Linked DNA regions of Undibacterium sp. KW1. The protein of the gene in region 2 interacts with the protein of the main gene of each other region in a pairwise test. Links are inferred from orthologs where the notes say so. Each region holds a gene or a part of one and is shown on either strand. Other genes may lie near its edges.

Evidence for each region.
Region 1: the proteins of lysA (region 2) and UNDKW_RS24545 interact in binary tests that used the Escherichia coli proteins (3 or more experiments, as listed by UniProt). The link is inferred for Undibacterium sp. KW1 from one-to-one orthologs.

The regions. Positions count from the first base shown.
Region 1 is NZ_AP018439.1:5,468,338-5,478,814, forward strand. The notes cover bases 4,674-7,391. They hold UNDKW_RS24545 (response regulator), read right to left. Parts: upstream 6,519-7,391; coding sequence 5,829-6,518; downstream 4,674-5,828. Other genes in these bases: UNDKW_RS24540 (ATP-binding protein), read right to left, coding at 4,674-5,810; UNDKW_RS24550 (intradiol ring-cleavage dioxygenase), read left to right, coding at 6,721-7,391. In the rest of the region: UNDKW_RS24520 (ABC transporter permease), read left to right, coding at 1-586; UNDKW_RS24525 (ABC transporter permease), read left to right, coding at 594-1,841; UNDKW_RS24530 (sigma-54 dependent transcriptional regulator), read left to right, coding at 1,883-3,217; UNDKW_RS24535 (PAS domain-containing sensor histidine kinase), read left to right, coding at 3,214-4,575; more of UNDKW_RS24540, read right to left, coding at 4,572-4,673; more of UNDKW_RS24550, read left to right, coding at 7,392-7,593; UNDKW_RS24555 (ABC-F family ATP-binding cassette domain-containing protein), read left to right, coding at 7,893-9,662; UNDKW_RS24560 (hypothetical protein), read right to left, coding at 9,736-9,999; UNDKW_RS24565 (ATP-binding protein), read right to left, coding at 10,054-10,477. UniProt on the Escherichia coli protein: Response regulator member of the two-component regulatory system CpxA/CpxR which responds to envelope stress response by activating expression of downstream genes including cpxP, degP, dsbA and ppiA.
Region 2 is NZ_AP018439.1:386,630-397,295, reverse strand. What follows is about bases 4,241-7,147. They hold lysA (diaminopimelate decarboxylase), read left to right. Parts: upstream 4,241-5,023; coding sequence 5,024-6,271; downstream 6,272-7,147. Other genes in these bases: UNDKW_RS01800 (ABC transporter substrate-binding protein), read right to left, coding at 6,275-7,063; UNDKW_RS01810 (Lrp/AsnC family transcriptional regulator), read right to left, coding at 4,420-4,878; UNDKW_RS01815 (transporter), read right to left, coding at 4,241-4,409. Also shown: UNDKW_RS01835 (cation-translocating P-type ATPase), read left to right, coding at 1-1,466; UNDKW_RS01830 (flagellar brake protein), read right to left, coding at 1,510-2,241; UNDKW_RS01825 (NADPH-dependent FMN reductase), read left to right, coding at 2,424-2,960; UNDKW_RS01820 (TlpA disulfide reductase family protein), read right to left, coding at 2,985-3,506; more of UNDKW_RS01815, read right to left, coding at 3,618-4,240; UNDKW_RS01795 (TlpA disulfide reductase family protein), read right to left, coding at 7,592-8,134; UNDKW_RS01790 (phytanoyl-CoA dioxygenase family protein), read right to left, coding at 8,202-8,963; UNDKW_RS01785 (3-deoxy-7-phosphoheptulonate synthase), read left to right, coding at 9,164-10,219; UNDKW_RS01780 (DUF805 domain-containing protein), read left to right, coding at 10,287-10,666. UniProt on the Escherichia coli protein: Specifically catalyzes the decarboxylation of meso-diaminopimelate (meso-DAP) to L-lysine. Is not active against the DD- or LL-isomers of diaminopimelate.

The DNA.
Region 1 (10,477 bases), 5.1 Mb from region 2 along the record:
GCGGCTGGATTCTGAATGTACATGGCTGAGCTTCTGGTTTGAATTGAAGTCAGAAAGCCAACGCCCTGAACTGCAAAGCTATCTCGACAATTATGCATCCGAGCAGCGCAAGCTTGGGCGTTACATGCGCCAGGCAAAAAACAAACTGTTTAATGTCATGGAATGGCTGGAAGAATCCAAAGTGGTCGGCAACGATAACAAACTGTCTGCCTGGCTGGCATTTGGCTTCCTGTTGCTGTGTCTGGTGAATACCGTGGGTCTGTTACTGGCGAAATTTTCTGTGCGGGCATCGGAAGTCGGCGTACGGCGTGCACTGGGCGCATCCCGTAAAGAGATCTTCAATCAATTTCTCATCGAGAGCAGTGTCATCGGCCTGGCTGGTGGTGTTGCAGGGCTGTTGCTGGCATTTGGTGCACTTGCCCTGATCGCCAACCAATCGAAACAGTTGACTGTCGTAGCACACATGGACTGGCAAATGCTGAGCATTACCTTTGTGATGTCAGTCACCGCAGCCATATTGGCGGGATTGTTCCCGACCTGGCGTGCATGCCAGGTGACGCCTGCCATACAACTCAAATCACAATGAGGCTATCATGAAACTTAATCTAGAAATTCGCCCCATTTTATCTGCGCTGCTGCGCAGCAAGACTGGTGCCATCCTGGTGGCCCTCCAGGTTGCCATCAGCCTGGCAATTTTAACCAACGCCGTCTATATTGTTCAATTGCGCATGGAAGTGGTAGCACGCCCCAGTGGATTAACAGAAGAAAATGACCTGTTTTCCATCAATATCAGCAACCGCAAAGTCGCCGATCATGCCGAGCAGATCGCCACGCAAAAACAAGAAGAAGCAACCATACGAGGGGTCTCTGGTGTACAGGGCGTGACAAGGGTCAGCCAGACACCATTATCCTGGTCCGGCAGTACCACTGGTGTTTCGCTGGACAGGAAGCAGGCTGCCACCAGTGCCAACGTATCGATGTATATCGCATCGGAATCCGTGATGAAACTCTGGGGCCTGAAGCTGGCCGACGGGCGTGACTTCAATCAGGGTGAATTCCGCGAAATTGACACCAGTACCAGCAAGGAATTTCCCAATGTCGTCATCATTACCAAGGCACTCGCAGAAAAACTTTTCCCAGGTCAGGCCAGTGTCGTTGGCAAAACCATTTATTTTGGCACGGGCGACGATGCGAACGAGAGCAGGATCATCGGTGTGCTTGAGCGTTTGCAAACCCATGCTGCCCAGATTGGCGAAAAAGGTGAAATCTCGGTGGTCTTGCCCATACGCATGTCAAATGACCCCTACTCCAAGTATTCGGTACGCGCCGAACCCGGCCAGCGTGAACGTGTCATGAAGGATGTTGAGATGGCATTGAGAAAAGCATCTGCGACACCTATCATCATCAATATGCGCAGTTTGCAGGAAGACAGGTCCAGACGCTACCGCGCTGACAATGGCCTGGCCTGGATGCTGATCGCCGTTTGCGTCTTGCTCTTATTGGTAACGGCCAGCGGCATCGTCGGCATTTCCAGCCTGTGGGTGACGCAACGGCGCAAGCATATCGGTGTGCGCCGTGCACTGGGTGCGCGCAAGATAGACGTGTTGCGTTATTTCGTCACTGAGAACTTCATGATCACCACTTTTGGTATCGCCTGCGGCCTTGCCCTGGCCATAGGTCTCAACCAGTTATTGGTCAGCAAGCTGGAGCTGACCAAATTGCCTGCAGCTTATTTGCTGGGAGGCAGTGTAATTTTCTGGATACTTGGTATCATCGCGGTGGTGGGACCGGCGGCCCGTGCTGCGTCGATTTCACCGGCCACTGCTACCCGCAGTACCTGAAGTACTACAACCCCTAAGCCTTGAAAACACAAACACTGACAATGCCTACCGTATTAATTATTGATGACAATGCCACCGTTGCGGTGGCACTGGAAGTGCTGTTTTCCCTGCATGATATTGATGCGGTCTGTGCCACTTCGCCAGAACAGGGCCTGGCGATGCTGGAGCATCAGGCGATAGACCTGGTGATACAGGACATGAACTTCACCGCAGACACCACCTCTGGTGATGAAGGTCGCGCCCTGTTCACTGAAATACGCAAGCGCTACCCTGACCTGCCCGTGATCTTGCTGACAGCCTGGACACATCTGGATGCGGCGGTAGAACTGATCAGGTCAGGCGCTGCCGATTACCTCGGCAAACCCTGGAATGACCAGAAACTATTGACCACAGTCAGGAATCTGATAGAACTCGGGCAAAGCAACCGCGCCCTGCAACAAAGACTGCAACGCGAACGCAAGCAAAAACGTGAGCTGGAGCAAAAATTCAATCTCTGCAATCTGGTCTGGAATGATGCTGCGACCGAACGGGTACTGGGCATGGCTTGCCAGGTCGCCCGCGCCGATGTGCCGGTGCTGATCACCGGGCCAAATGGTGCAGGCAAGGAAAGAATCGCTGAAATCATACAGGCCAATTCCAGCGTCAAGGATGGCCCTTTTGTCGTCCTCAATTGTGGTGCCTTGCCAGCCGAACTTATAGAAGCCGAACTGTTTGGTGCCGAAGCTGGTGCCTACACCGGGGCCAGCAAGGCGCGCGAAGGCAAGTTTGAAGCAGCCGATGGCGGCACCCTGTTCCTCGATGAAATTGGTAACCTGCCACTCGCCGGGCAAATGAAATTATTGCGGGTGCTGGAAACCGGGCGCTTTGAAAGACTGGGCTCAAACAAGGAAAGACAGGTCAAGGTACGCGTCTTGAGCGCCACCAACGCTGATTTGCCAGCCATGATCAAGGCAGGCAGCTTCCGCCAGGATTTGCTGTATCGCCTGAACGTCATCGAATTGCATTTGCCTACACTGGCAGAACGCACTGGCGACATCTTGCCGTTGGCAGAATACTTCCTCAGCAATGGCAAGACCCTGCATCCCAGCACGGCATCGGCACTGATGCAATATGCCTGGCCGGGCAATGTCAGGGAACTTAAAAATGTCATGCAGCGTGCCTGCCTGCTGGCCGCCAAAACTGAAATCATGCCCACTGATCTTGGCCTGCCTTTGGCTAATAGCTGGGTCAATGAGCAGGAGCCCGACAAAGAGGCGATAGAACGCGCCCTGCAAAAAGCCCATGGTGTGGTGGCGCAAGCCGCTGCCGAACTGGGTTTGAGCCGCCAGGCCTTATACCGGCGTATGGACAGGCTGGGCATCAGTCGTAGCGCATGACAGAGCAAACGCCATCAGCCAACGGCACCAATAAAAAGCCGCTGTTTTCCATGCTCACGCGACTGAGCCTGTTGATCATCGCGATTTTATTGCTGGCAGTTGCAGTCAGCATGCTGATGCTGCATTTATTGCCAGAACAGGTCTGGCTGGCTGCCGGACTCAGTTTGCTGATTATCTTGCCCTTGGGTGTGGGCATAGTACGCAGCCAGTTGCAAGCCATGATACGTTTATTCCATACCCTTGCCGGTACCGTCATCAGCTACCAGGACAATGATTTTTCCATAGGTGTACACTGGCCCTTGCAAGACGAGTTGGGTGAACTGGTAGATGCCCACAATGCCTTGGGCGATGTCTTGCGCAAGCAAAGATTGAATCTGGTACAGCGTGAATTGCTGCTTGATACCATGGTGCAGAACACGCCAGTGGCGATGATGCTGGTGGCTGACCACGGCCCCATTGTCTTCGCCAATATCGCGGCCAGGCAATTGCTGAACCAGGGACGCAAACTCGAAGGTTTCAGTTTTAATGAAGTGATGACACAAGTCTCGGCCTCATTGCGGGAGGCCATACTGCGCGGTGGCGATGGCTTGTTCACAGTAGCAGCCAAAGATGCAGAAGAAGAGGAAGAGGTATATCACCTGGCGCGCCGCCACTTCAGCCTGAATGGCCGTCATCATGAATTATTTTTGCTGCGCCACCTGACGGTGGAATTGCGCCGCCAGGAAGTGCAGACCTGGAAAAAAGTCATACGTGTGATCAGTCATGAACTCAATAACTCACTGGCACCGATAGCCTCGCTGGCGAATTCTGCTGCGGTACTGGTAAGCCGTGGCCAAACCGAGCGCCTGCCCGGTATTTTGCTCACGATAGAAGAACGCACCCGCCATCTGGAAAGTTTTATCGATGGTTATGCACGCTTCGCCAAGCTGCCGACACCGAGGCTGGAGAGTACCCACTGGGATAACTTTATCGCAGGCCTGAAGTCACAGGTCATCTTCACCGTGACTGACAGCTTGCCTGAAGAACCTGTCAACCTCGACAGGGCACAAATGGAACATGCGCTGCTGAACCTGTTGAAGAATGCCCATGAGTCTGGCTCACGGGAAGATGAAGTATTTCTAAACATACGCAACTTGCAAGGCATCATACGCATAGAAGTCATGGACAGGGGTAGCGGCATGACAGATACGGTGATGTCGAATGCCCTGATCCCCTTTTACTCCACCAAACGCAGTGGCACAGGCCTGGGCCTGGCACTGGTGCGTGAAATCATAGAAGCACATGGCGGCAGGATCAGCCTGCAAAACCGTGAAGGCGGCGGCCTGAACGTCAGCCTGTTCCTGCCTGTATCACCCTAAGCAAATGCGATTGGTAAAACGATCAACATGCACAACCCGGCGGCACGGCGGTTGCTGGCAGTAATGCTGCCGCCATGCGCCTGTATCACGCGCTGGGTAATCGCCAGCCCCAGGCCATAGCCTTCACTGCTTTGTTCTGCCAGCACACTACGGTAGAAAGGCTGGAAGATGCTCTGCAATTCAGCTTCCGGCACGCCTTCGCCTTCATCCAGGATGGATACATGTAATTGCCTGCCCAGTACTTCTGCGTGAAGGGTCACGGCAGTATCGGGACGGGTATGCCGTATCGCATTGCGCAAGACATTTTCCATCGCCCGGTGCAGCAATTCATAGCGCCCCAGTACGCACACCTTGCTGATGGCATCGACAGAATATTCAGTCTTGAACGCCTTGCCTGCGGTCTTCGCTTCAAAGTGGGCATTGTCAGTCAAGTCAGCGAATAATTCATCCATGTGTATCAGGTCTTGCCCTGCATGGGCACCTGCTTCGAGACGCGACAGTGTCAGGATTTCACCGACCAGTTTATCCATGCGCACGGCTTCCCTGTCCATGCGCACCATGTATTCTTCTGCCTTGTCCGGCTGCTGGCGCGCCAGGCCTATCGCTGCCTGCAAACGTGCCAGTGGTGAACGCAGTTCATGTGATACATCATGTAAGAGACGGCGCTGGTTTTGCAGTGAACCTGTCAACTGCTCGGCCATGCGGTCAAAGTCGCGGCCCAGATCAGTCAGTTCATCCTTGCGCTTGCCCATGCTGTCCCCTATGCGCGTCTGTAGCCTGCCATTTGTCAGTTCATGAAAAGCCTCGCTGAGCCTGCGTATAGGCTTGGACATATACCAGGCCATCAGAGCCGCAAACAGCAGGCTGGCAAACAGGGCAACCGTCATGGGAATGAAGGCTCGCGAATCGCCGCCATCATGCGGTGGCTTGCGCATACCCATAGGCACCCGCCCAGGCTCACCAGGCGGACCACCGGGCCTGGCTGCATCACGAAAATCCGGACCGGGACCATGTTTGAATTCAGAACCAGAACCTGAGCCGGGGCCGCGCCTGTCTTCATGCTGGGGTTTGTCGGGCTGCACAGCCATTACCGCAGCCCTGGCCATGTCTTCGTTGCTGCGTTTGATCCAGAAGGTCACACTGATACCGGCGATGGCCGTCAATTGGGCCAGCCAGATGAAGAAAAAGAATTTCCAGAACAAGCGACCGAGTTTCAGCATACTGAGTTTAGGCATCATTACTCGCTTATTCACTTACTCGCGCGTCAGCATATAACCCTGGCGATATACCGTCTGTATGACAGTACGGCCATCGGCAAAGGCGCTGATCTTTTGTCGTATACTGCTGAGGTGGACATCGATATTCCTGTCGAATCTGGCCAGTGGGCGGCCCAGACCCTGCTCGGACAATTCATTCTTGCTGACAGTTTGTCCGGCATTTCTTGCCAACAACTCCAGCAAAGTGAATTCAGTGCTGGTCAGGTCCAGCATTTTATTATTCCATTCTGCGCGGCGCTGGCCCGGCCATATCTGCAGTGCACCCACGACCAGGCATAGTCTGTCCTGGTCGGCATTCATGCCACTCTCGGTACGGCGCAGGATGGCCCTGAGCCTGGCCAGCAATTCGCGTGGGGTACATGGTTTGGGCACATAATCATCGGCCCCCAGTTCAAGACCGATGATGCGATCGACATCATCGCCACGCGCCGTCAGCATCAGCACCGGCATGCGGCTGTGCTCGCGGATGCGGCGCAGGGCTTCGATGCCATTCATGCGCGGCATCATGACATCCAGCACTGCTATCGCATGCTGGCCAGACAAAGCCTCTGCTACGGCTTGTTCGCCATCATGTACGGTAGTAATGGCAAAACCCTCACGCTCAAGATATTCCTTGAGCATGCCTATCAGTTCGACGTCATCGTCTGCGAGCAATACCTTGGTCATAAAGTGTGGGGATATGAATTCTATGTACTGATGATAGCAAAGCCATCTATGTACGCGTGCAAATTTACCTGCTTTTACAGTCGCACTTCTTTGGTGACACAAAATCCTTACCTAACTTTACCTTTGCTTTACTGCACTTAACAAGTCATCAAGACACAATGCAGCAACACCAATGTAATACCCACAGCAAGGAAAAAACATCATGGAAAAGCATGGCAATCAACTGGAAACTGATCTTCATACCCTGATGCAGTCATCTGCCTCACGCAGGCAGATGCTGCGCTGGATATCGGCGGGTGGCGCTGCGACCTTGTTAGGCTGTGGTGGTGGCAGTGACGCCTCCACCTCAACAACGACTTCATCAACGACAAGCACCACAGGTACAACTACAGGCACAAGCACAGGAACAACAGGCAGCACGACTTCCTCCTGCAGCATCATCCCGGAAGAAACTGCCGGACCTTATCCCGGTGACGGCAGTAACAGCAATGGTGTCAGTATTGCCAATGCGCTGGCGCTGTCCGGCATAGTGCGCAGTGATATACGTTCCAGTATTGCCGGTGCCAGCGGTGTGGCGGCAGGTGTGCCCCTGACCATCAAGCTGCAACTCGTGAATACCAAAACCAGTTGCGCTTCGCTGGCGGGTTATGCGATCTACCTGTGGCATTGTGACAGGGATGGCAATTATTCCATGTATTCATCCGGGGTCACCGCAGAGAACTACCTGCGCGGCGTGCAGGAGACGGACAGCAATGGCAGTGTCAGTTTCACCACGATCTTCCCTGGCTGCTATTCAGGACGTATCCCGCACGTGCATTTCGAGGTCTATCCCAGTGTGAGCAAGATCAGCAGTTCCAATAACAAGGTCAAGACTTCGCAATTCACCTTCCCCATGGCGACGCTGAATGAAGCCTACCAGGCCACAGGTTACACCTCCAGCGTACGCAACCTGTCGCAGATCACATATGCAACTGACAATGTCTTCAGCGATGGCACCAGCCTGCAAATGGTCAGCGTGACTGGCAATGCCACACAGGGCTATGTCGTGACTCTGACCGTGGGTATATCCGTATAAAACTTACAATGCCGGGGACAGAAGCAACTTGTTTTGCTCCCGGTATTTACATAGAATCGGGTTTGATTGACACTCTCTTACACTCTTTTCAAGAAAGGAGGAAATATGGAAGTTCTAAAGTATGCCATCAGCGGCATACGCAACTTTGGTACCTTTGCCAGCTCTTGTCCTGAATCCATCGCGCAGCGATAAAAGGCGAGAGCACGTAGATCCCATCACCCTCCGGGCCAGTTCTCGGCTCATTATCGTTAGCGCTCCTGTTGACGTGGATGCCTGCATCCCAAAACAAAGACAAGAGCATGACTACCTTATTATCTGCACAAGCATTACAACTCGACACCAGCCACGGTGTCTTATTCGAAAACCTTAACTTCACCCTACAAGTCGGTCAACGCATAGGCTTGATAGGTCACAACGGCAGTGGCAAATCGACCTTGCTTTCCCTGCTGGCAGGACAACGCCACGCCCATAGCGGCAGCATACAGATGGCACGCCTGTGCCGCCTGCAATATGTAGAACAACACCTGCCACCTGCGCTGCATGCGCTGAGCCTGTACGATGCGATGCTGGATGCCATCAATGACCAACCAGAATTGCACTGGCGTGTCGATAGCCTCTTGCAGGAACTCGGCATCGATGCACGCACTGCCGGGGTAGCCGTACAATCCCTGTCCGGTGGCCAGCATACCCGCCTGCTATTGGGCCGGGCCTTATTACGCGACCCCAATCTCTTGCTGCTGGACGAGCCCAGCAATCATCTCGACTTGCCATCGCTGTTATGGCTGGAAGAATTTTTGCTGAACTGGAAAGGCGCATTTGTGCTGGTGTCACATGACCAGCGCCTGCTGAACCGTGTGACACGACAAAGCTGGATCTTGCGTGACCGGCAAATCACCTGCTTTGACCAACCCTGCTCTGAAGCCCTGCAATCCCTGGCTTTGGCGGATGAAGCCGCACAGGCAAGACGTGATGCCGAGCAATCCGAAATTGACAGGCTGGCAGCCAGTAGCAAGCGTCTGGCCATCTGGGGTAGTGTGTATGACAATGAAAAACTGGCACGCAAAGCCAAGACTATGCAAAAGCGGGCAGACCGGCTGAAGGAAGAACAAACCACAGTCACCGAAGGCCAGCCCTGGACTTTGCAATTGCATGGCAAGGCATCGCCCGCCAATCACTTACTGCAACTTGATAAGCTGACAGTCAGGGCAGCGCCTGGTTTGCCAGCGCTGTTCAAACTGGAGCAATTCGGTGTACGGCCGGGTGACAAGATCGCCTTGCTGGGCGCGAATGGCACGGGTAAGTCTTCGCTGCTCAGGCAGTGCTGGCAAGCGATACAGTCAGGCCAGGAGCCAACACAGGCCAGCGAACACATCAGTTGGCATGCGACAGCGCAGATCGGTTATTACGACCAGTCTTTGCAACAACTGAACAGCGATGCCAGCCTGCCTGATGCGCTGTATCCCTTTGTCGCTGGCTCTGATACTGCCAGGACAGAACTGGCACGCAAGCAGGCGCTGATCTCAGCAGGCTTTCCTTATCACCGACATCAGCAAAAAGTGGCATCGCTGAGTGGTGGTGAACGGGCACGTCTGTTGTTTTTGGCACTCTCGCTGGCAAGCTACCATTTACTGTTTCTTGATGAACCGACCAATCATCTGGACATGCAGGGCAAACAGGAATTAACTGAAGCACTGGCAGGATTTGCCGGTGGCTTTTTGCTGGTATCGCATGACCGGGATTTGATAGAGCAAAGCTGCCAGGAATTCTGGGTAGTACAGGATGGTCGCCTGGAAAGATGGCTGGATGCAGAAAGTGCCTATGAATGTCTGCGGCAAAAACAGCCAGCATCTGAAACGGGGCGGGCAATGTCCGCGGCACCTGACACAGTGCATAGCAAAGCTGGCGAGACAGCGCTCAGTGATACGGAGCTGGCTTTGCAAAGACTATGTGAACTGGAGGAATTATTGCATGCTGATCTGGCACGCAGACCCAAGCACCAGAAGCCGCAACAGCAGGCAAGCTGGCGTCAGGAAATGGCAGATTTAAATCAGTTTCTTGGTCTGAATTAATCCGCCTGACCAGCAGTAAGTCATCCTCGGCGGAGCGCAACATCAGGCAAGCAAGATGTCGTGCTCCGTTTTTTTAACTCCCGGGCAAACCCTGGTCACACCACATGCATGCCTCACGCTGACTATCGGTACGCATGCTGCATGCCGGGCATGCCACCAGGTTTTCTTTTTGTGTTGAAGCGTTTGAAAATACCCTGAAAAATATCCAAACAGCCAGGGCAGCAAATCCCACAAAGAAAACCAGATACACAGCCGCAGACGCAGATATCCAGTCCTGCAGTACCGCCCGGGCAATCAACAGCAACAAAACGACGCTGACAACTGATATTCTGAACAAGAATTTCATCCTGCGTATCCCATATATATTCCTTACATATCCCTTATTTCAGGCTCATGCAAGCGGAAAGCGTATGAGCAATTGCGTCCCGGTCGCGGCAGAGGATTGCAATTCAATCTCGCCATTAAAAGCCACCACCCGTTCGCGCATACCGGTGATGCCTATGCCAGCAGAGCTGTGGTGTATATCAAAACCCACGCCATTGTCGCTGACCTCTATCTGCAAACTCTTTTGCTCTTCCAGCATGGTCAGGGCCACTTCGACCTGCGTCGCCCCGGCATGCTTCATGACGTTGGACAAGGCTTCTTGTATGATGCGATAAACTGAAATTGCCAGCCCGCTATCCAATCCTGAAAAATCCCCATCGCTGTCAAAATGAAACTGACAGCCTGGCACATTGCTGTTGTAATGCCTGAGCATGTCTTCGACTGCACCTTGCAAACCCAGCATATCCAATACTTCAGGCCGCAGGCGGCGC
Region 2 (10,666 bases):
TAGCCATTCAAGGTGCAGGAATAAACATGCTCAGCAGGACTGAGCATTTGCACGCAGGCTGGGGACTGGTTGAAGAGTATCCCCTGTCAAAGGAATTGCTGGCCATGTCCAGAGTCTGGGCGTCAGAAGACAAGGAACAGTATGTCATTGCCACCAAGGGCGCGCCCGAGGCAGTTGCCGATCTTTGTCACTTGCCGCCAGCCGATGCAGAGGCATTGTTGAAACAAGTCAACCTGATGGCTGAAAAAGGGCTGCGTGTACTCGGTGTCGCCAAAGCAAAATTCAAAGCTGTCCATGCGCCTATCGTCATCGAGAACACGACGCAAGATGAACTACCCGACATCCAGCATGATTTTGATTTTGAACTGGTTGGCCTGATTGCCATGGCAGACCCGGTACGTGCTGGTGTACCGGCAGCCATCCATGAATGCCAGACGGCCGGGATACGGGTCGTGATGATTACCGGTGATTACCCGGCAACTGCAAAAAATATCGCGGCACAGTGTGGCTTGCCAGTGACAGGTGGCGTAATCACCGGCGCAGAACTCAATGAGATGGATGAGGCGCAATTGCAGCAGCGCATAGCAGACGTTGCCATATTTTGCCGGGTCGCGCCTGAACAAAAATTGCGCCTGGTGAATGCCTTCAAAGCCGCTGGAGAAGTCGTTGCCATGACCGGTGATGGTGTGAACGATGCACCGGCGCTGAAAGCTGCAAATATAGGAATAGCGATGGGCAAGCGGGGCACGGATGTGGCGCGTGAATCTGCGGCCCTGGTGTTGCTGGACGATGAGTTCTCTTCTATCGTGGCAGCCGTCAAATCAGGCCGCAGGATATTTGACAACCTCAGGAAAACCATTTGTTTTATCGTTGCCGTTCACATCCCTGTGATTGGCATGTCAGTTATCCCCGTCATGCTGGGCTGGCCCGTCATGTTGATGCCTGTGCATATCTTGTTTTTGCAACTCATTATCGACCCTACCTGTTCACTGGTATTTGAGGCCGAAGTGGAAGAAAACGATGTCATGCAAAGGCCGCCGCGGGCCACCGGGGCGACAATTTTCAATCGTAAAACCTTGTTCAAGGGTTTGCTGCAAGGATCGGCATTATTGCTGACCATACTGACGATTTATTACCTCGCCCTACAACAAATGGAAGTGAATCAGGCCAGGGCTATGGCATTCACAGCCATGGTGACAGGCAATATCGGTCTGATCTTTATCAACCGCAGTTTGTCCGCCAATATTTTGCATAGTCTGCGTCTGCCCAACCCAGTGTTGTGGTGGGTGGTGACTGGTGCCATGGCGGTGCTATCTCTGGCGCTGCTTTTGCCTGGGTTAGCCAGGCTGTTTTATTTTGCCAGATTACCCTTGACTGACCTGGCCATCAGCCTGCTTGCAGCGCTGCTGTGCATCAGCCTGATGGCTGCACTCAGGGTATTTGCAAATAGCAAGACGAAAGCCTGAACAAGCAGCATTGTCACAGGTGCAGTACTCAGGCTTGCGGTGTTTATTTTGGCAACAACTTGCGCCTCTCGTATTCAAGCTGGTTGATATGACGCTGTATGGCGACATCCATCTCATGCGGCAGGCCCTGGAAACTGATCCCTATGCGGTACTTGCCCTGCCTGCTTTTTTCTATCTGGGTGACGTGACGCACTATGCCTTCGCAGCGCACGACATTGCGTATGCCCAGCACGATATGCAATTTGGCGATGTGGTCCTGAACCTTGACTTCAGGCGGGCCCGACACTTGTACGCTCAGCCCGCCCACGCACAAATCAAAGATGGGCCAGTATGCCAGGGTTTCGCCTTTTTCATCATATAGCCGGACCTTGAGCGGATCGACGATGGGCAATTCATTGCGAAAATACTCGCGGCGCTGCATGCGCACGACACGAGCCGGTATTGGCACCCAAAAGGCATCCTGGTTGCCCCAACTGAAACGCTGGGGGTTGAGCCCTGTAAACTGCACGCGTATGCCGTCCGGCCTGGCCAGAAAAACACAGGAACTGGCTTTTTCCAGCAGTTTATTGGCGCGCGCATCGCCACCGATATCAAAGACCAGGCCATCATCCCTGGCTGAGAGTATCAGGGTCACGATGAATTCGCGACCCTCGTTAAAATAGACAGTGACCGGTTCGCGCCTGTGCGAAAGATCATTCAAAATGCCCAGAATTTCTCTCTGTCCCAACAGGAAAAATTTGTCCTCTATTTCGTCATTACTAAATGATGCAGACATCCATTTACCTTTTTATTTATTTTTCTTGAAAAATAGACTGCTTATTACTACTGGTCAATAAAATAATATCGCTTGTGTCATGATTTGACACATCAGTTGCTTTTTTTGCTCACCGAACGGCCACGACAGGCATCACCCGTTTGTCGCATAATGCCTGCAATTACATCCATTTTCAAAATAATATGCCAATGAGAATACTGGCCATTTGTGGCAGCCTGCGCGCTGCCTCGCTCAATGCCATGCTGATACGTGCCCTGAGCCGCCTGGCACCGCCGGATATCAGCATCCAGGTCTATGAAGGCATGGCAACATTGCCTCTGTTCAACCCCGATCTGGATTTATCACCACCCGCCAGCGTACTGAGCTTGAAAGAACAGATAGCCGCAGCCGATATCATACTGATTGCCAGCCCGGAGTATGCGCATGGCATGACAGGCGTCATCAAGAATGCCCTGGACTGGACCGTCAGCAGCGATGTATTTGTCTATAAACCTGTGGTGGTCTTGAATGCCTCGCCCAGGGCCAGGCATGCAGATGCGGCCTTGCGTGAAGTATTGAGTGTGATGTCAGCCAGGATACTGGAAACGGCGTCGGTACAAGTCCCGGTCATCGGCGCCAGGCTGGATGAGGATGGCATGATCAGCCATCCTGAAATTGCAGAAATTCTAAAGGCAGCACTCGCTAATGCCAGGGCTGAATGGCAAACCCTGCAAAGCTGAACAAAATATCAGGCGAGCAGGTAATCAGACCGCCAGTGCCTGTTCCAGCAAGGCGTGTAACTCACTGAAGGATGGCTCACCAACATAGCGTTTGAGGATATTGCCCTGCTTGTCGATGACATAGGTCGTCGGCGTCAGTTTCACATCGCCGAAGGATTGCGCCAGCTTGCCTTGTGGGTCGAGGGACACATGGAAAGGCAGCTTGCGGCTTTCAGCATAGTTGATGACATAATTCGGTGCATCATAGCTCATCGCAACGGCGACAAACTCCAGGCCTTGCTTATTATATTTATTGTAAGTCTCTATCATCTTGGGCATCTCGGCAACGCAAGTCGCGCAAGAGGTAGCCCAGAAGTTCACCATGACGACCTTGCCGCGCAGGCTTTGGGTCGATATTTTTTCACCTTTGAGATTGGTGAAACTCACCTCCGGCATAGGTGTTTTTGCCTTGTAAGTCATAAAAAAAGCGATAGCCAGGGCTAACAGCGCCGTTGCGGCGATGACTGAAAATATGGCAAATTTACGTGGTGAAGAAGGTGCCAGCATGGTTTTCCCAGAGCAAGAAACAAAGCAGGCTCCTATTATACGACCTAAGTCACAATCAGGTTTTGCGCTATCACAGCGACATCTACTTCTACAGCGACAGCTATAGCGGCTTTACCAAAGCCTGGCTACCGGCACGACGACACCGGCAAACCAGGAGCGGTCCTGGGAATTGCTGGTCAGGCCCTTGGTCATGCCCGCATCAAAGGTAAGCCGCTTGTTGGGGCTATAGGTCAGGGCGATCAGCGCCTGCCCCTGGTTTTTGGTGCCAGAGCGGTGCCAGCCAGCCCATTCTGCAGTGAGGCCCATTTTTTCATTAATTTCGGTCGAGAAAGACGCTGACAAGCCACTTTGCCAGTGTGAAGTCGCATCTTCAGCAAAGCCCAGGTGCGTCATGTTCAGGTTCAGGTCAGCGTGTACTTTGCCCAGATCCTGGCTGGCGATGCCATTCAAAGTCCAGTCTGACTTGCCAGATCCCAATGCATCTTTGGCCGTGGGGAATTTATTGCCGAACTCCAGGCCAAAAGCAGTATCGTCACTGATGACAAACGCCCGCTTGATGGTCAGCGAAGTATCACCAAAGCCGCGGTCATGCTGGCCTGCACCATCGTCGTTGATGATATGCGCCTCACCACCAAGCAAGACTCCCCATTCCTTGGAAAAAGCCAGCTTGAAAAGATAAGGCAGGCTCTGGCGCTGGGCTGGCCCGGTCTTGATGGTGTTGATACCCATTTCCAGTTCCAGTTGCCCGGCGACAGGCAGTTGCGCAGAATTGGATACCGAAGGACGATAAGGCGTTATCGCATCGACCTCTTCATCGGCAGCATAGGCGAACTGAGCACTCATGCATGTGAGGGAGCTCAGTACAGCCAATGCAGCTAAATTCAGGCGGGATATTCTGGACATGGTTTTCCTTTCATTCTGCAATCAGCATTGCTGGAGCGCTGATGGCTTTACCTGCCACATGGGTAGTCAGCACGATTGCGGTCGAGGTAGAGCCAAAGGCATTCAATTCATTGATGATACGCTGTAAATGTTCTACATCGGTCGCCAGTACACGCATGACGGCGCCATCTTCCCCAGTCACGGTATAGCAATCGATAATTTCAGGACAATTGGCGACATACTGGGCATAAGGCCGCCCCTGCTGCGTTGAGAGCCTGATCATGGCAGTAATTTGATAACCGAGTGCCTTGGGATTAATATCGGCACGATAGGCACGTATCACCTGGGCAGCTTCCAGGCGCTTGATGCGCTCGGACACTGCGGGCTGGCTCAGATGTACCTGGCGGCCTATCTCTGCATGCGACATGCGCGCATCCTGTTGCAATAATTGCAGGATTTTTTGATCAAACTGGTCGAGTTTATGATTCATAAGCATTTTGCGTCAATTTCCGATCAAAGCCTTGGCTGGATGAATAAATCCCTATGGAATCCCATTCAAACCATGGATTGCACTTGTTAAAGTAGAGTTACTGTAAAGCTTACACCAAACTTCAGGATGCCCCGGAAAAATTGCCATGACAACGACTATCACAGCCAGCCAGCTTGCCCATATTGCCAAGGAATTCGACACACCTTGCTGGGCTTACGATGCCACTATTATAAGAGCTCAAATTGCCCGCTTGCGTCAATTTGATGTGATCCGCTTTGCCCAGAAGGCATCCAGCAATATCCATTTGCTGCGCCTGATGCGTGAAGAAGGCGTGATGGTGGATTCTGTCTCACTCGGTGAAGTAGAGCGTGCTTTAGCCGCAGGTTATACCAGCCAGGCTAAACATGGTGGCCATGCGCCTATCGTGTTCACTGCGGATTTACTGGACCGCGCAACCCTGAAACGCGTAGTGGAATTGAATATCCCGGTAAATTGCGGCTCACCGCAGATGCTGGAGCAACTGGGGCAGGCACATCCTGGCCATGCCGTATGGTTGCGCATCAACCCTGGCTTTGGTCACGGCCATAGCCGCAAGACCAATACTGGTGGCGAACAAAGCAAGCATGGTATCTGGCATGAAGAGCTGCAAAACGCGCTGGCCATCATTGACCAATATGGTTTGACGCTGGTAGGTCTGCACATGCATATCGGTTCTGGCGTTGATTATGACCATTTGCAAAGCGTTTGCGATGCAATGATAGAACAGGTCAAAATCTGCAAGCGTGACTTGCAGGCGATTTCCATCGGTGGTGGCTTGTCCATCCCTTACCGTGGTGACGAGCCTGCGGTCGATACTGCGCACTATTTTGACATCTGGGACAAGGCCAGGAAAGAAATTGAAACCCTGCTGGGTCACAAAATCAGCATGGAAATAGAACCTGGGCGTTTCCTGGTGGCGCAATCTGGCATATTGATTTCTGAACTGCGTGCGCAAAAACAGGTGGGTAGCAATTTCTTTGCGCTGGTTGATGCAGGTTTCAATGACCTGGTGCGCCCTTCCATGTATGGCAGCTTCCATCGCATTAGCTGCCACGCGGCAGATGGCACAGCGCGCACTACGCCCTTGCGCCCTACTGTAGTAGCCGGGCCTTTATGTGAATCTGGTGACGTGTTCACCCAAGAAGATGGTGGTGTGGTTACGACCCAGGATTTGCCAGCTTGCGAGATTGGTGACCTGTTCGTCTTCCATGATGCCGGTGCTTACGGTGCCAGCATGTCATCTAACTATAATTCCCGCCCGCTGATACCTGAGATATTGGTCGATGGTGAGCAGATCAAACAAATCCGCCGTCGTCAGACTGTGCAGGAATTGATTGCTCTGGAAAATATTTAAGAACTAACGCAGTTCTTCCAGAAGCCCGGCCTTGCGGGCTTTGAGGATGGCGACATTGAGTTTGTCGATGATGCCGTCATCCTTGTCTGCCCTTACCGCAAAATGGATAGTGTCTATCAGCAGTGGCTTGGGCAAGACGGTCAAACGTATATCGGCAAAAGGTGAAGTGCTGCCTTCATTTTCATCACGCAAGGCCTGTAACCTGTTTTCAAGAAAGTGCGGGTCTTTATTCACAGAGCCAAACAATCCCGCATCCATACGCCGGAACAAGAGTTTATAGATACGTGACAAGGGTGCGTAATTATCGACCTCAACCTTGAAGAGATTGTCTTTCATTGCGTCGAAACGGTCACCATAGCTAAAGCCGCGTGGTATGCCTATGGTCTTGCCCTTGAGATCAGCCATGGTATTGAAGCGGAACTGGGCATCACTCCTGGTCACCAGGAACATATACTTCGATTGTATGGGCAGGGAAAAATGGAAGATTTTTTCGCGCTCTTTGGTTTTGGTGACGCCGTATATGACGCCCTCGCCATTTTCTGCAGCCTGCAACGCCCTTGGCCAAGGGCTGCGCTGCTGCTGTATCTGCAAGCCCCCTTCGCGCTCAATAAACTCAAACAGTTTTTCTGCCAGCTTCAAGGGAAAAGGCTGACCACGCTGGTCTATGGGGTCGGCGGTCAGCATCACCACTTCCTTGGCGCATGCTGCATGCATGCTGATGCCAAATACCAGCGCAAATAAAGTCAGCAGGGGCATGAGCCGCAAAGCTGGAACAGGATTGCACAAGCGCATTTGACTTCACCAGGACCTTTCATGCCAAATCCCTAACAGCAGCAGACCAGACTTATGCATGGCGATGCGCCTGGGGACAGGGATTGTGTGGGAGAGTAGAACAGACTAGCGGTACAACTAGAACTCATTTCATAAATAGGGTGAGATGCGTTTGCCTCATAGCGTGGGCTGGCAAGGCGGACGAGGCAGTCAATAGCGGTGCTATTGATAACGAGTCCAACGCTGTCCAGCACGCGCTATGAGGTAAACCCTCCGGGAACTGACGATTTGGGTGCATTGCGGCGTTGTGGCCCTCGCTAAGGCAGGAGCCTTAGCAGCGGACCACGCCTTGCACTGCATCCCAAATCGTCTTGTTCGCACTCATCCTATTTATGAAATGAGTTCTAATTAGCTTCCAATTCAGGAAACTTATCAGATAGTAACGTCATTATGGCAATGCAGCAAGTTTGACTAGATTTTATTACGATAAATGCAAATAAAATGCTTACAAAGGACGGCTGCATCCCAGGTGAAATATTGAAACGCTGGTCAACTTTTTGTCGAGCCCGGCTTCTTTTGGATGATGGCCTTGATGTGCGCCCATTGCGCAGCTTTGATGCCGCCTTTGTATGATTCCATAACCTTGCCATCGCGACCTATCAAAAAAACGGTAGGCGTGGCAAATACCTTGCCGAAATTATCCTGGTAATCCGGGGCATTGCGCCACAGGGACGGGAAGCCCTGATTGTCCCTGCTCAGCCATTTTGCCTGTTTGGCATAGTCATCAATATCACTCATTGCATCATCGATGCTGACGGTGACCAGTTCAAAGCCTGATTTTCTATTGGCTTCATAAAACTTGCGAAACGTGGGCATCTCGGCCTGACAGGTTGGGCACCAGGTCGCCCAGAAGGTCACCAGTATGATATCGCCTTTACTGGTGTCAAGCTTGTATGGCTTGCCGTTCAGCGTGGTGCCAGCCAGAGCAGGCTGGGCAGGGAACACTTCCTTGCTGGCCGCCTGGGCAAATTGGGCACTGAGGCTGGACGCGACAATCACAGTTACAGCCAACAACTTTGACATACCGAGCATGGCAATACTCCACTTCTGTCTGAGCGATAGCTTACAGCATAGTGCAGATTGAGATTGCCGTCTGCGCTTATAAGGCAATTTCAGGATAAGCCGCAGAGCGGGTACCTGGCCGCGGCGGATTATCTGCAGACCTGTACGTGAATACCATGGAAAACTTGGTCGCCGCAGTCTGGTTTTTGCCTGCAGCATGAAAGAGATTGCTATGGAACAGCAAGACATCACCCTGCTGCAAAGGCACAGGTTGGGCCTGCGCCAGCAAAGCCTGGTTTTGTTCGAGGTCAGTACGCAAGAACTGGGCTTCATCGAGTTGCGCAACATCAATATCGATTTTATGGGAGCCAGGTATCACCAGCAGGCAGCCATTTTCTACGGTTTCATTGCGCAGTGCCAACCACGACGATATGAGTTCTGCACGCTGGAAATTCCAGTAGCGGCTATCCCTGTGCCAGCCTGTGGCTGTTGAGTACTGCGGTTGCTTGCTCATGATGCAATTGTGATGCGACTGCGACAGCACTGCCCCCTTACCCAGCAATTGCAATAAGGGTTCTGACAGTGCCTGGCCGGTTGCCCATTGCGCCAGACGCGGATCACGCGCGTAGGCTTGCAATAAACGCCTGGCAGTCAGGCCGCCTTCAGCCTCGCGTGAAGCAGGTGCGCCGGGATAGCGGGTATCAGCTTCATACTCTATCGGTTGCACCTGCCCTGCCAGTTGCTGTTCGCAATAGGCAATCACTTCTTCACAGTAAGCGGCACTGGCCTGCTGCCGCAGTACCAGTAAACCCTGGCTGGCAAATTCTTGTTGTTGCGCGGTACTTAACATGGTCATCATTTTCAATGAAAAAATGCCATTAAACGCATCCGTCATGACGCAGTAAAAATGGCTCACTCTTGATTTTAGGGGAGTTTATCTTTAGGCGATCAGAACAGATCAGATCAAATAATGTGTGATTGTGATTAGCGTGCAATTCTAAAAATCCAGTAATCGGTGATAATGTAGGCCAAATTCAACGCAAAAGCCCCTTACTTAACATGACACACACCATACTGGAAAACATCAACGTCAGTTCTTTCGAGAACATGCCCACCCCTGAAGAACTGCATGCCCGCCTGCCTTTGAGCGATCTGGCTGGCGATGTTGTCGAGCAAAGCCGCGAGAGCCTGCGCAACATACTGGAACGCAAGGACAAACGCCTGTTCGTCGTCGTCGGCCCCTGCTCCATTCATGACCCGGTCGCTGGCCTCGACTATGCGCGCCGCCTGAGAGCCCTGCAGGAAGAAGTCAAGGATGTGATGTTGCTGGTCATGCGCGTGTATTTTGAAAAACCACGTACGACCACAGGCTGGAAGGGTTACATCAATGACCCGTACATGGATGACTCTTTCCGTGTTGATGAGGGCATGGAAAAAGCCCGCCAATTTTTGCTGGATGTCTGCGAACTCGGTCTGCCGACCGGCACTGAAGCGCTGGACCCGATATCACCACAATACCTGGGTGACCTGATTGCCTGGACGGCGATCGGTGCGCGCACGACAGAATCCCAGACCCATCGCGAAATGTCGTCCGGTCTGTCTACGCCTGTGGGTTTCAAAAATGGTACGGATGGCGATATCAGCATTGCCATCAATGCGATCTTGTCGGCATCCCATCCGCATTCTTTCCTGGGTTTGAATGGTCAGGGCCGCGTCTCTATCGTGCGCACCAGCGGCAATCAGTATGGCCACGTGGTCTTGCGCGGTGGTGGTGATCGCCCTAATTACGATACTGTATCTGTCGCCATGGCCCAGCAAGCGCTGGTCAAGGCGAAGTTGCCACCCAATATCGTGGTCGATTGCTCGCATGCCAACAGCTATAAAAAACCGGAATTGCAACCGCTGGTCATGGCCGATGTCATCAACCAGATCGCCAACGGCAACAAGGATATTGTCGGTGTCATGATCGAATCCAATATCATTGCCGGTAACCAGCCTATTCCTGCCGATTTATCGCAACTCAAATACGGTTGCTCAGTGACCGATGCCTGTGTGGACTGGGAAACGACGGAGAAGATGTTGCGGGATGCTGCAGTGAGATTGCGCAATGAGTAAGTAATTTTTTGTAGGGTGCAAGAGCTTGAAAATTGCACCCTTCTCTGTTGGGCACATAGCCATATCTATGAAACAAAGAACCGGCGCAGGTACCTATCTGCTCACCATGTCATTCAGCGTCATTGTCTGGTCGGCAAGCACAATATTACTCTGCAAAAAATTAGCGCTGACAGGTGTCATCGATCTGGTTACTCTTAACTGGTGCATCACAGCAATGGGTATGGCTTTTGCTGCACTTTTTTACCCCATGTCTGCCAGTCGCCTGCGTGATTTGAATTTTCCATCTTGGTCAATCAAGATTTTTTCATTTCCCCTGATCACCTTGATTATCCTGCCTTTGCTCTGCTTTCTTTCCGGGCCAAGATGGGAGAATGACTACGGTGAGCAGGCACCAAAATCTGGAACGGGTAAAACATTGCTCGCGCTTTCTGCATTTGGGGTTGCTGT